Regions from separate parts of the Marinomonas sp. 15G6-16 genome, predicted to be linked through region 4. Evidence: predicted binding sites of a transcription regulator. Region 4 holds the regulator's gene; each other region holds the start of a gene.
The links. Region 4 encodes sigma-54, which starts transcription at its own class of promoters, with help from an activator protein. Its sites were predicted from a motif close to TGGCACNNNNNTTGCTNT; they were not measured.
Positions count from the first base shown of each region.

Region 1: the regulator sigma-54 is predicted to act here: its motif matches at 2,077-2,094, upstream of glnT (type III glutamate--ammonia ligase).
Region 2: the regulator sigma-54 is predicted to act here: its motif matches at 1,725-1,742, upstream of hmpA (NO-inducible flavohemoprotein).
Region 3: the regulator sigma-54 is predicted to act here: its motif matches at 1,215-1,232, upstream of AC0L46_RS11275 (circularly permuted type 2 ATP-grasp protein).

Region 1 covers NZ_CM147916.1:395,042-398,265, forward strand. The annotation lists gene AC0L46_RS01865 (class II glutamine amidotransferase) at 1-592, opposite strand, end outside; gene glnT (type III glutamate--ammonia ligase) at 637-1,971, opposite strand; gene AC0L46_RS01875 (helix-turn-helix domain-containing protein) at 2,212-2,868, shown strand; gene AC0L46_RS01880 (DeoR/GlpR family DNA-binding transcription regulator) at 3,155-3,224, shown strand, end outside.
Region 2 covers NZ_CM147916.1:1,670,716-1,673,939, forward strand. The annotation lists gene norR (nitric oxide reductase transcriptional regulator NorR) at 5-1,585, opposite strand; gene hmpA (NO-inducible flavohemoprotein) at 1,819-3,009, shown strand; gene AC0L46_RS08140 (GNAT family N-acetyltransferase) at 3,006-3,224, opposite strand, start outside.
Region 3 covers NZ_CM147916.1:2,353,483-2,356,706, reverse strand. The annotation lists gene AC0L46_RS11280 (FAD-dependent monooxygenase) at 1-1,078, opposite strand, end outside; gene AC0L46_RS11275 (circularly permuted type 2 ATP-grasp protein) at 1,417-2,871, shown strand; gene AC0L46_RS11270 (alpha-E domain-containing protein) at 2,874-3,224, shown strand, end outside.
Region 4 covers NZ_CM147916.1:3,135,939-3,139,162, forward strand. The annotation lists gene mgtE (magnesium transporter) at 1-165, opposite strand, end outside; gene AC0L46_RS14845 (HPr family phosphocarrier protein) at 174-443, opposite strand; gene ptsN (PTS IIA-like nitrogen regulatory protein PtsN) at 453-902, opposite strand; gene AC0L46_RS14855 (RNA polymerase factor sigma-54) at 920-2,392, opposite strand; gene lptB (LPS export ABC transporter ATP-binding protein) at 2,468-3,193, opposite strand; gene lptA (lipopolysaccharide transport periplasmic protein LptA) at 3,194-3,224, opposite strand, start outside.

The DNA.
Region 1 (3,224 bases), 490 kb from region 4:
TTTCAAAAGTAATGCCTTCACGCTTTAGACGATCACGCAAACGGTTGTGGTTCGATAGTGAACCGTTGTGAACAAGGCAAAGGTCAGAACCAGTTGAGAAAGGGTGACTACCTTCCATCGTCACAGCGGATTCAGTCGCCATACGAGTGTGACCAATAATGTGGCTGCCTTTCATGCGGCTTAAGCTGAACTTAGAAGTAATGTTTTCAGGCAAACCTACTTCTTTTAAGATCTCAATGGATTGGCCCGCACTTAAAATCAACACGTCTGATGCATTAGCGCCTAGCCACTCTCTTACGCTCGCTTCGCTTGCTTCCAGTTTAAGCACAGCAACATTGGCGTTTTGCATCCATTCAATAGCGCAACCTAAAGCGCCAGTTAAGGACTCAGTTAGACCAGCCCAATCGTAATCTTCCTTTGGGTGTCTTAACGTAAACTTCACCCAATCACCGGTAACATCATCACCGTAAATAGCAAAGCCAGCACTGTCTGGACCACGATCCGTCATGGCAATCAGCATAGGCTCAAACAGCTCACCTAATTTGTTCTCATATTTATCATTTTTAAGATAAAGACCTACTATTCCACACATGGGCGAAACCTCTATTCAATTTAATTGCTGTAAAAAGATGATGATTAGAAAAACTCTGCGTATTTCGCCACTTCCCAATCAGAAACATGGCGCTGGTATTCACCCCACTCTGCACGCTTCACATTTAAGAACTCGGCAACAATGTCACTTCCCATTGCTTCAACAAACACTGTGTCTTTTTCTAGCTCATCCAAGGCATCGCCCAAGTTTTGAGGCAGAATAGAAATGTTTTTCGCAATGATTTCTTCTAGGGAAAGATCGTATAAGTTGATGTTCATTGGCTCGCCTGGATCCAGCTCACGCTCAATGCCATCCATGCCAGCGGCAATAAGAGCAGCGTGTACTAAATATGGGTTACAACCAGAATCAGGGAGGCGGAACTCCAAACGACCATAAGGAACACGAACCAAAGCAGAACGGTTGTTATCGCCGTAACATTCGTAAGCAGGCGCCCATGTTGCACCAGAGCTGTTGCCGCCTACGACAAGACGCTTGTAAGAGTTAACGGTTGGAGCGGCAAACGCACAAATCGCCTTAGCGTGTGCCAGAATACCAGCGGTAAAGTGATAAGCCATTTTCGACAAGCCCATTCCATGCTTATCGCTGTCATCGTTGAATAAATTCTTACCAGATTCATCTGTGATGGATAAATGGAAGTGCATACCATTACCTGTTTTATCTGCAGCAGGTTTTGGCATGAAGGAACAAATCATTCCCATGTCGTTCGCAATTTCACCAGCGGCCATACGTACAAAAGTAAAGCGGTCAGCTGATTCCAATGCATCGCCGTAGGTGTAATTGATTTCAAATTGGCCGTTAGCATCTTCGTGGTCAATTTGGTAAACATCAAAATCAACCGCTTGAAGCGATTCCACAAGGCGCTCAAGGAAAGTACGAGAACGAGACAAGCCTTTATAGTCATAACATGGCTTCGCCAAGGTATCCGAGCTGTCTACTGGCAATAATTCACCACGCTCACCTTTTTTAAACAGATAGAACTCAGGCTCTAAACCTGTGTTCAGCGTCCAACCTTTTTCGTCTAAACGCTTCAGTTGTTTTTTCAATACAACACGAGAACAATATGGATGTTGCTCACCGTTTACGTAGCCGTCACACGCCATGCGAGCGTAACCTGGCTGCCAAGGAACAATGCTTAAAGTAGAAAGGTCGCCTCGTGCTAAAAAGTCTGGGCCATGTGGTTCCATAGCAAGACCCGATACAGCGAAACCAGCGAAACCAGCACCTGTATTCACCACATCAAAAATATTTTTTGCCGGAACAGATTTCGTCTTCGCAACACCGTGGATGTCCACAAACTGAGCTAAAACGTATTTAATCTGATTGTCTTTCAAAAAGTTTTCTACTTCATTGGCTTGCATTGCATGTCTCCTAAGTAAGTTCCACAACCTATAAGAATTACGAAAGTTAAGTAATTTCTACTTACCTAATGTATTTCTCGTAGGGAAAGTATTATTCTCTTAAAGAAAGCAAAACGCTTGCCAATAAATTAACTGAAAGGAATTTATTTTTCCTGATAGGAATTAAGTCACTAAATTCAAGGGATTCGGAAAAAGTAAATCTGCTATAATTAGACAAAGGAAATGATAAGGCCCCTTCAAATGAAAAAAGATGCACCATCTAGGCACATACAAGCCCTCAAAAAGGGCGAAATAAGTCATGAGCGTACTGGGTCACCGCGCTTACGACTGGAAGATTACATTGCGATGCAGGTAAAGCGTAAACGCATGGCACAAGATTTAAAGATTGCAGACGTCGCAAGAATTGCGAAGTTGAGCCAAGGAATGGTGAGTAAAATAGAAAATGCGCAAGTGTCCACCAGCTTAGACACGTTAGGTCGACTCTGTGATGCGATCGGTCTGTCTATTTCACAGCTCTTTGCAGACTATGACCGCCCTGAAGGCGATGCACAGCATACAAAGTCTGGTCAAGGAATGGAGGTGGTTCGAAGAGGAACAGAAAAAGGCCATACATATCACTTGTTGAATTACACAAGAGGCGAAACTCAACTGGTCGAACCTTTTTTAATCACAATGGATGATGCCAGTGAAATCTTCCCGACCTTTTCACACCCTGGTCAGGAATTTATCTACATATTAGAAGGTGAGATTATGTACCGTCACGGTAATAAGCTTTATCACCTAGAACAGGGCGACTCTCTATCATTCGACTCAGGCATCCCTCATGGACCTGAAGTACTTTTAAAGGTGCCAATCAAGCTTTTGTCTTTTATCACTCACAGTGGTCAGGACAATTAATCATTAAAAGGGCTTTATCTCATTCAATAAAGCCCTTTTTTTATTAGCACAAGTTAGCCACTTCTTAGACGTATTTTTCCCAACCAATACATCGCGCGCGCCCAGCAAACTCGACCTCCTTTCCCTCATACGTTCATAAACAATAACACCAGCCAATTTAGCCCAGATATTCATCCGACACAGAAATTCCAACATTAATTAGAAATGCAACGAAACTGTAAACAAACCTTCATACGAAACCAATACTATTTCGAACAACAAGATTTAGCGCACTTTAAGGTTTCGTATGATAGAAGAAATATCAGAAAGACAAGAAGAGATTCTTAGTTTACTTAAACGTCATGGTGGAAAAATTT
Region 2 (3,224 bases), 1.5 Mb from region 4:
TCTTTTAGGACTTAACTTCTCTCACCACCTTAATACCAAGTCGCTTAGCTAAGCGCGCTAGATTCGCTCTGTCCATAGACAGAAACTTAGCAGCCTCTGTCCAATTACCATTCATCTCGTCCAATGTGCTACAAATTAAGTTTCGTTGATAAGCCTCTGTTTCTAAACGAAAATTAATGGGCTCTTTGGCTGTGCTGTGACGCTCAGTCGTTATTGTATTTTGCACCCCTTCTTTTTCACCTCTATCTATCTGTAACCCTTTTAGATGATTTTTACAGATGACAGTAATCCCAGATGGAATATCCGCCTTAGCAAACAAAGCCGCACGAGAGATAACATGTTCCAGCTCGCGTACATTTCCTGGCCAATGATACGTTTCTAATAACCCTATGGCAGAGCTGGATAAAGTAAGTTGTTGTAAGCCTAATTTACGGCGGAATCGTTCGGCGAAGAAACCGGCCAATAGAGGAATATCCCCTTGTCGATGACGCAAGGCAGGGACTTGAATAGGAAACACACTGAGGCGATGGAAAAGGTCAGCACGAAAACGTTGTTCTGACACTTCGGTTTCTAAATGACGATTGGTGGCAGCGATGATTCTCACGTCGATTTTACGAACTTGATCTTTACCAACCGCTTGGATCTCTTGGTTTTGAATGGCTCTTAGTAAGGTGCCTTGTACCTCTAATGGTAATTCACCAATTTCATCAAGGAACAAAGTCCCTCCATCCGCAAGCAAGAACTTACCTTGGCGATCACGATCAGCACCGGTAAACGCCCCTTTCACATGCCCAAACAATTCACTCTCGATCAAATGATGAGGAATGGCCGCACAATTCACATACACCATAGGAGAGGCAGAACGTAACGAGGTTTGATGAAGCATACGCGCTACAAGCTCCTTACCAACGCCTGTTTCCCCTTCAATCAAGATCGCAAAGTCAGAAGGTGCCACCAGCTTAATGGCTTGCTCTAGCGCTTTCATCAGATCACTCTGGCCGATCATCTCACCGCCATCTTTCACTTGGGCCTGTTCATTGATGGCTTGCAGTTCCTGTTGAGCTTGCCATGTTTTGTCTTCCAATTGCTCCATCAACATAGCTGTATTCAAGGTCATAGCAGACATGGCGCCAATGATCTCTAACGCTCTTGCATTAATGTCATCAAATACACCTGGAGTAATGCTGTCTAAGGTTACCGCGCCAATCAGCTTGCCTTCTAAATACAAGGGCACGCCCATGCAGGAATGCACTCTTAGATGGTCATCATGGCCAATAACCATGCCATCGTATGGGTCTGGTAATGTGGAATCCGCAGGGAAACGGACAGGGTAATTGCTCTCGCAAATCACTTTCAGTCTAGGGTGCTCTTCAATACTAAAGCGTCTTCCCATCAGATCATCAGATAAGCCCCGCTGAGCAATCGGTGTCAGCACGTCATTATGATTCACCAGTAATACAACTGCATCGCAATCAATGATGGAGCGTATTGCATACACCAATTCTTCAAAACGACTGGGATGAGTAACAGAGCCCGCAAGATCAAGTGCAAAGCTAAGTAGGGCGTTACTTGAAACCTTATTCATAGAAGAGATCCATCACGTTTATTTATTCTAGAGTCATAATGACACAAAAATACCATATCGACTTCATCTAGATAGGTCTTATTGACTCTAAGAATAAAATTAAAATCATAAATATATGTTTTTATTGGTTATTTTTATTTGGCACAAACTTAGCAATAACAAGGGTAGCAAACTCATTAACAGTTTTTTATTAACGGCTTATTCATTAAGGGCTTATTTATTAAGGGGAAAGCATGCTATCTCAACAACATATAGACACGGTAAAAGCGACCATTCCATTATTGGCATCCGCAGGCACAGCGATTACAGAACATTTCTACAATCGTTTGTTTACTCATCATCCTGAATTACAAGATGTGTTCAACATGACACACCAAAACACAGGACGCCAGCCAGCCGCTTTGTTTAATGCCATTGCAGCCTACGCAACGCATATTGATAACTTAGAAGTACTCACCAGTGCGGCTATGCGCATTGCTCACAAGCACACCAGCTTTAACATCAATCCAGCTCAATACGATGTGGTCGGTCACCATTTGATCGAAACACTTCGAGAACTCGCACCAGACGCTTTTACACCAGAAGTAGAAGAAGCTTGGGGAGCGGCTTATAAGCAACTGGCTGATATTTTCATTAAGGTAGAAAGCAATCTTTACGAAGAACGAGCTGCACAAGCAGGTGGCTGGAAAGACTTCCGTCGCTTCAAAGTCATTTCTAAAACACCAGAGTCAGAGTTGGTCACTAGCTTTGTTTTTGCCCCTGTCGATGGCGGCAATGTCATTGACTATCTTCCAGGCCAATATCTAGGTGTTAAAGTTCACCCTAAAGGCAATGAATACGATGAAATCCGCCAATATTCTTTGTCTACCGCACCAAATGGTAAAACCTATCGCATCAGTGTGAAACGTGATGGCGAGGGTGACCTTGCCGGTGTTATGTCCCACTATCTACACGACCACCTTAACGTAGATGATGAAGTGGAATTAATGCCACCAGCGGGCGACTTCACCTTCCAAGACAAACAAAAACCAGTGACTCTTATTTCTGGTGGTGTTGGCTTAACGCCAATGCAGTCGATGTTGGACACCTTAAACCAGCAGGGTTACTCACAGCCGATTAGCTATTTGCATGCTTGTGCCGGTTCACACCAACATTCCTTTAAAGACCATGTGAATAGCCTGAAAGGGGCTTTACCCTTGAATGTACATACTTGGTATGAAAAGGTAGATGAAGCTGAAGAAGGCATTTATGAAGGCAAAATGGCATTAGAGTCAATCAAAGACAGCCTACCTATTACGGATGGTGACTTCTACTTATGTGGGCCGGTAAATTTTATGATGTTTGCAAAACAACAACTGGTCACTCTAGGTGTGTCGTCTGACCGCATTCATTATGAATTATTTGGCCCGCACCAGGACATTTAATCGTCTTTTTTAAACGGCAAAAGTGCGTGGGTGTCTTGATGATATTCGCGCACGGCTTGCGCTTCTTCCTGACAGAAGTTACCAATCGCTTCGCGAAAGCCTTCATGTTCGATGTGATGGATACTGTGACTAAACACGGGCTCAAACCCTCGGGCGATTTTATGTTCCCCTTGAGTACCAGGATCAAAATGCTGTAAGCCTTTTTCTAAGCAAAA
Region 3 (3,224 bases), 780 kb from region 4:
CACCGTGCATGTGATACAAGCCCGCATTGGCTTTGGACATTTTTTGAATCTTAGTCGCTCGTGGTTTACGGATTTTCTCATACTCGATCAATGCATCAGAAAGCCTGTGGTCTGCAACACATTTCGCCAGAACGTAAGCATCTTCAATTGCCATAGCAGCCCCTTGCGCCATAAAAGGCAACATGGGGTGGCAAGCATCTCCGAGTAATACAACGCGCCCTTGATGCCAAGTAGGCAGCTCATCTCGACCATTTAATGCCCATAAAAAGCTATTGCTTGCTGCAGACAAGATCTCTGTCACTTCAGGATGCCAATCAGAAAAACTTTGCCTAAGCTCTGCGACATTTCCCTCTTCGCGCCATGATTCAGAAGTCCAATCATCACGCTCTTCTACCGCGACAAAATTCACATATTCACCACCACGCAAATAATAGCTAACGAAGTGGCGATTAGGACCAACCCAAACACACGCATCAGGCTGGACTTTCACCTTTAATTTACTGACCGGAACAATCCCGCGCCACGCGACTTGCCCCATGAAAGTCGCTTTTTCATGACCTAACATTTGTTCTCGTACGGTGGAGTGAATCCCGTCTGCGCCTACCAATAAATCCGCAGCCAACGTACGACCATCATCTAAAGTAGCCTGAACGCTCTTTTCTGCTGTCTCAGCGTAATGAGTCATATTGGCACTCAAGATGAACTCAACACCTGCTGCCTTACAACCATTTACCAACACACGATGTAAGTCTGCTCTATGCAAATGCCAATAAGGCGCACCATAACGATGAATGGCCTGATCTGCTAAAGAAACTTTTAGATAGTAATCACCCGTTTTATAGTCACGCATTGAAGCATGCTGTGGCGTAAAGGCATATTGACTCAATTCGGTTTCCAACCCCAAGTGTCGCAATACTTTTAACGCATTTGGGCTTATCTGTAATCCAGCTCCCACCTCGCCAAAGCACTCAGCCTGTTCCAAAACCGTGACCTGAACATTCTGCTTCGCAAACGCTAATGCAGCGCTTAAGCCACCGATTCCAGCACCGACGATTATAATGCGACTAACTTGGCTCACTTATCTTTCCTCTCTTAGTACGCGATAACAGCATCAACTGAACAAACGCACCATGATAATGAATTTACTTCGCTGTAAAACAGACCTAGATCATGAAACGAAAAACCATTTTTCGCCATTATACAGACAAACAGTATGGCGCGATCCTTGCTTTGAATATTGTTAATAATGCATCGTCATTATGTTAATTGAATAAAAGCGATACTTTGACCATCCTTGGTCTAACCTTGTACAGCAAAGACGTCTCCCAAAGATGGGGCGGGCGCACAAAAAAAGTACACCGACATGTGCAAAATTAAAGCACACGCCTCCAGGATAATGTAGAGAACGAGGTATACATGGAAACACTAACAAGCCAATACCAATCATCAGATTTTTTTGATGAATTAATTGATAAAGATGGAACACCAAGATCACCAGCAAAACAACTTTTAGGCTATTTAGACAGCTTATCTGAAGAAGAACTAGAAAAGAGGCGAACAACAGCCGAAGCCACCATACAAGAAATGGGCATTAGCTTCACGGTATACACAGAAGAAGGCAACATTGATAGAGCATGGCCCTTTGATATTGTCCCCCGAACCATAAAAGCATCAGACTGGAAAATAGCAGAAGCGGGACTAAAACAACGTCTCAAAGCACTCAACCTCTTCATCGACGATCTCTACCACGACCAAAACGTCATCAAAGACGGCATCATCCCAGAACACATCATCAAAGACTCCAAAAACTTCAGACCAGAATGTGTCGGCGTATCACCTGCTTACGGTGTTTGGGCGCATATTTGTGGCACTGATTTAGTTCGCGATGAAAATGGTGATTTCTTTGTTTTAGAAGACAACCTACGCGTCCCATCTGGTGTATCTTACATGCTAGAAAACCGTGCCATCACTAAACGTGTATTACCGGAATTATTCGAGAACGAATCCATACTACCGGTCGACTCATACACCTCTCAATTATTTGATACCTTGGTGTCTTTGTCCCCTAGAGACATTGAGAATCCAGAAATCGTGGTTTTAACACCCGGCATATATAACTCAGCCTATTTCGAACACGCCTTTCTTGCTCAGCAAATGGGGGCAGAATTGGTGGAAGGTAGCGACTTATTTGTCGACAGCGATGACTGTGTTTACATGAAAACCATTGATGGCCCAGAACGTGTCGATGTAATTTACCGTCGTATCGACGACCTCTTCATTGACCCTGAAGCCTTCGATCCAGAATCTGTTTTGGGTGTCGCTGGGCTCATGCGCGCATGGCGTAAAGGCAATGTGGCTCTTGCCAATGCACCCGGTGCGGGCGTAGCCGATGACAAGGTTGTCTATGCTTATGTTCCAGAGATTATTCGTTACTATCTAAACGAAGAACCAATTCTGAAAAACGTTGAAACCTTCCTGTGCGATGATCCAGAACAACGTGCTTATGTGTTGGAAAATCTGGATAAATTAGTAGTAAAACCTGCGAATGAATCTGGTGGTTACGGCATGCTAGTTGGCCCACACTCAACGAAAAAAGAGCAAGCATTATTTGCAGATTTGATCACCAAGCATCCAAGAAATTACATAGCTCAGCCAACGCTCAAACTATCAACGTCTCCCACGCTAATCTCCAAAGGAACATTAGAACCTCGCCATTTGGATTTGCGTCCGTTCATTTTGCAAGCCAAAGACTCTTATGTCACAACGGGTGGCTTGACTCGCGTCGCAATGAAAAAAGGTTCCTTGGTCGTTAATTCGTCACAAGGTGGTGGTAGTAAAGACACTTGGATCGTTGACACTAAGGGGGAATAATTATGTTATCTAGAGTTGCAGAGCGTTTATATTGGAGCGCAAGATACTTAGAGCGCGTTGAAAACACCGCCCGTTTAGTCAGCGTTTATGATGACTTACTGTTCGACCTACCAAACGACATCAATATGTCTTGGTACAACCTGATTGAAATTCTCAGTGGCGAAGACACCTTTGAACAGCGCTACAAGGTAAAAGACGAGCGCAATGTCGTGAAATTTTTGCTCGCTGATGACACCAATCCAAGTTCTATTTTATCTTCTCTCAAAATGGTGCGCGAGAACATCCGAACCACTCGCGACGTGGTGCCTAAAGAAACCTGGGAGTTAATTAACGAACTAGACTTATACGCTCAG
Region 4 (3,224 bases):
CCATAAAAGCTTTCGCTCTTTAGGCGGGGAGGATTCGAGTAATCGAGCAACGTCCTGCGCAGGTAGCGCACCGTTAAGTAAATAACGGATTTGCATGGTGGCACCGGATTCAAGAGATTCGGTGACTGTCTGCAGATGGTTAGTTAGAGTTGCTTTCTCTGACATATAAAGTGTTACTCATCTTCACCAAAACGATTATTGATCAGTTCTACTATGGCTTTTAGAGCGTCTTCTTCGTCATCTCCATTGGTTTTAATATGAATTTCGGTGCCTTTTCCTGCAGCGAGCATCATCATTGCCATAATGCTTTTTCCGTCGACGTTACGACCTTCTTTTTCGATGGTAATATCACAGGAGAAGCGAGAAGTTGTTTCGACAAGCTTTCCTGCTGCTCTAGCATGCAAGCCAAGTTTGTTGATGATAGTAATAGACTCTTCTTGCATGCATGTTTCCTATATTAACGAATCAAATATATTGAATAGCTCTTCGTTTGTTTGAGCGGTTCTTAGTTTATCTAAAGATTGTGGCGATTGTGCTAATTCTGCAATTTGCGCCAATGTCGATAAATGAGAGTCGCACTCGTGAGGTGGAACGATGAGGGCGAAGATCAAATCTACCGCTCTTTTGTCAATAGCATCAAAGTCAATCGGATTTTGTAATGACATCACAACGATTGCCGTATGATTAGCAGACTCCAAACGGCAATGAGGGATGGCTATACCATTTCCTATACCAGTACTACCAAGTTTTTCTCGGCCTAACAAAGCGTCATAAACCGCTTCGTTATCGCAATGCAGTTTGTTAGATGCGACTTCCGCTAAGTTCTCAAGAACGCGTTTTTTGCTGACAATCTCTTGTTTTGCAAAGACAAGTTCTGCTTTCAATAATGATTTTAATGGCATGGTAAAATAGTGTCCGTTTAGATCAATCGCTTGCGTTCATTGGATGGCGGTATGTTCATCGCCTCGCGGTATTTTGCGACAGTACGACGGGCAACTTGTATGCCTTGGTCTGCCAAAATAGTCGCTAGTTTATTATCGCTTAAAGGTTTTTTCGCTGGCTCATCTGTTACTAGCTTTTTAATCATGGCTCGTATCGCTGTAGAAGAGCATTCACCGCCAGATGCTGTGTTGACATGGCTAGAGAAGAAATATTTAAGTTCAAAAATACCTTTTGGTGTGTGTATGTATTTTTGAGTTGTCACCCTAGATATTGTCGATTCGTGCATGCCGACTTCTTCTGCCACATCATGAAGTACCATGGGTTTCATGGCTTCTTCACCTAATTCAAAGAAGTCAATTTGACGGCTTACAATACAGCTGGCAACTTTCAGTAGGGTTTCATTTCGGCTTTGTAGACTTTTCATGAACCACTTGGCTTCTTGTAATGACGTCTTAATATAGCTCGCGTCCTCGGGTGTTGATGCGGTGCTAGCCATAGCAGAATAAGTTTCGTTTATTTTGACTGGCGGCAAAGCGTCGTTATTTAGCTCTACTTGCCAACTGCCATTGCGCTTTTTGACAGAAACATCTGGAATGACATAGTCCGTATCGTCTGCATCAATAACAGAGCCTGGACGAGGATTAAGTTGCTGTATTAGGCTAACAACTTCTTTGAGAGCTTCGTCTTTGAGCTTTGTTTTTCTGCTTAATTGCGCAAAGTCACGACTACCGAGAAGTGGCAAATAATTGTCAATCAGGTTGTGCGTGCTTTTGTATAAAGGATGGTTTTGAAACGCTTCTAACTGAACTAAGAGGCAGTCCCGTAGATCGGTAGAACAAACACCTATAGGATCAAAACGCTGCAGTCTATGTTGGACGGCCATGACTTCTTCTATATCAAGTTCTTCTAGTTCGATAGAAAGAGACTCGCAGATATCGTCTGGTGTAATACTTAGGTAACCATCTGGCTGTACGCATTCAATAATTGCGTATGCAATCTCAATGTCTCTATCAGACATGTGAGTTAAATTTAATTGCCAGATTAAGTGGTCTTGTATGCTTTCTGCTGGCGCATTACGGCTTTCGAAGTCGCCGTCACCTTCATAGCTATTGTTGTCGCTGATCGCGGCAGAGCTTTGATAGGTGTCATCCCAGTTGCTGTCTATTGAGAGCTCTTCAGGAATGCTTTCTGTCCATTCTGATTCAACACGAGCTTCTTCACTTGTATTGACATCAGGTGTTTCTGGTGTGCTTTTGGATTCGATGCTGGCTGGTGCTTCTACTTGTCCTTGTTCGTCATCGTCAAGTTCAAGAAGAGGGTTTGACTCAAGAAATTCATGAATTTCTTGTTTAAGATCCAGCGTAGAAAGCTGCAACAAACGTATCGCTTGCTGTAGCTGAGGTGTCATGGTCAGCTGTTGACCGAGTTTTAACTGTAAAGACTGCTTCATGGAGCAACTCTTTTTATTTGAGTGAATTGGAACGAGTTATGCATACTACTCCCTTTCTGCAGTAATGATAAGGGGTTACAGGCGGAAGTCGTCACCTAAATAGACTTTTTTTACCTGTTCATTGTTAATAACTGTACTGGCATCACCAGAAGCAATGATATATCCGTTACCCACAATATAAGCTTTATCGCAGATGTCTAAGGTTTCTCTGACATTGTGATCTGTGATTAGAACGCCAATGCCGCTTTCTTGTAAGTGTTTAATAATAAGTTTGATATCGCCAACAGAAATAGGGTCAACACCAGCGAAGGGTTCGTCTAAGAGAACGAACTTTGGATTCATTGCTAGTGCTCGTGCAATTTCTACGCGGCGTCTCTCGCCACCAGATAAGGCCATGCCTAAGTTCTTTCTGATATGGGTAATATGAAATTCTTCTAATAAATCTTCAAGCCTGGATTTTTTCTGGGCTTTTGTGAGTTCTTTGCGTGTTTCTAAAATCGCTAAAATATTGTCTTCAACAGACATTTTTCTAAAAATGGAGGCTTCTTGTGGTAAGTAACCGATGCCTTTTTGTGCTCTAGTGTGCATGGCGTTACTGGTGATGTCTTTACCATCGATAAATATGCCGCCTGCATCATTGGCAACCATTCCAACTATCATATAAAAGCATGTGGTTTTGCCTGCGCCGTTAGGACCAAGCAAACCAACCGCTTGGCCAGACTCAACTGAGATGGAAACATCCTTTACTACTTGTCGTTTTTTGTAGCTCTTTGCTAGGTTTTTAGCTTCTAGAAGGGCCATTTATTGAGCAGCCTTATCTGTTTGAGGTTGT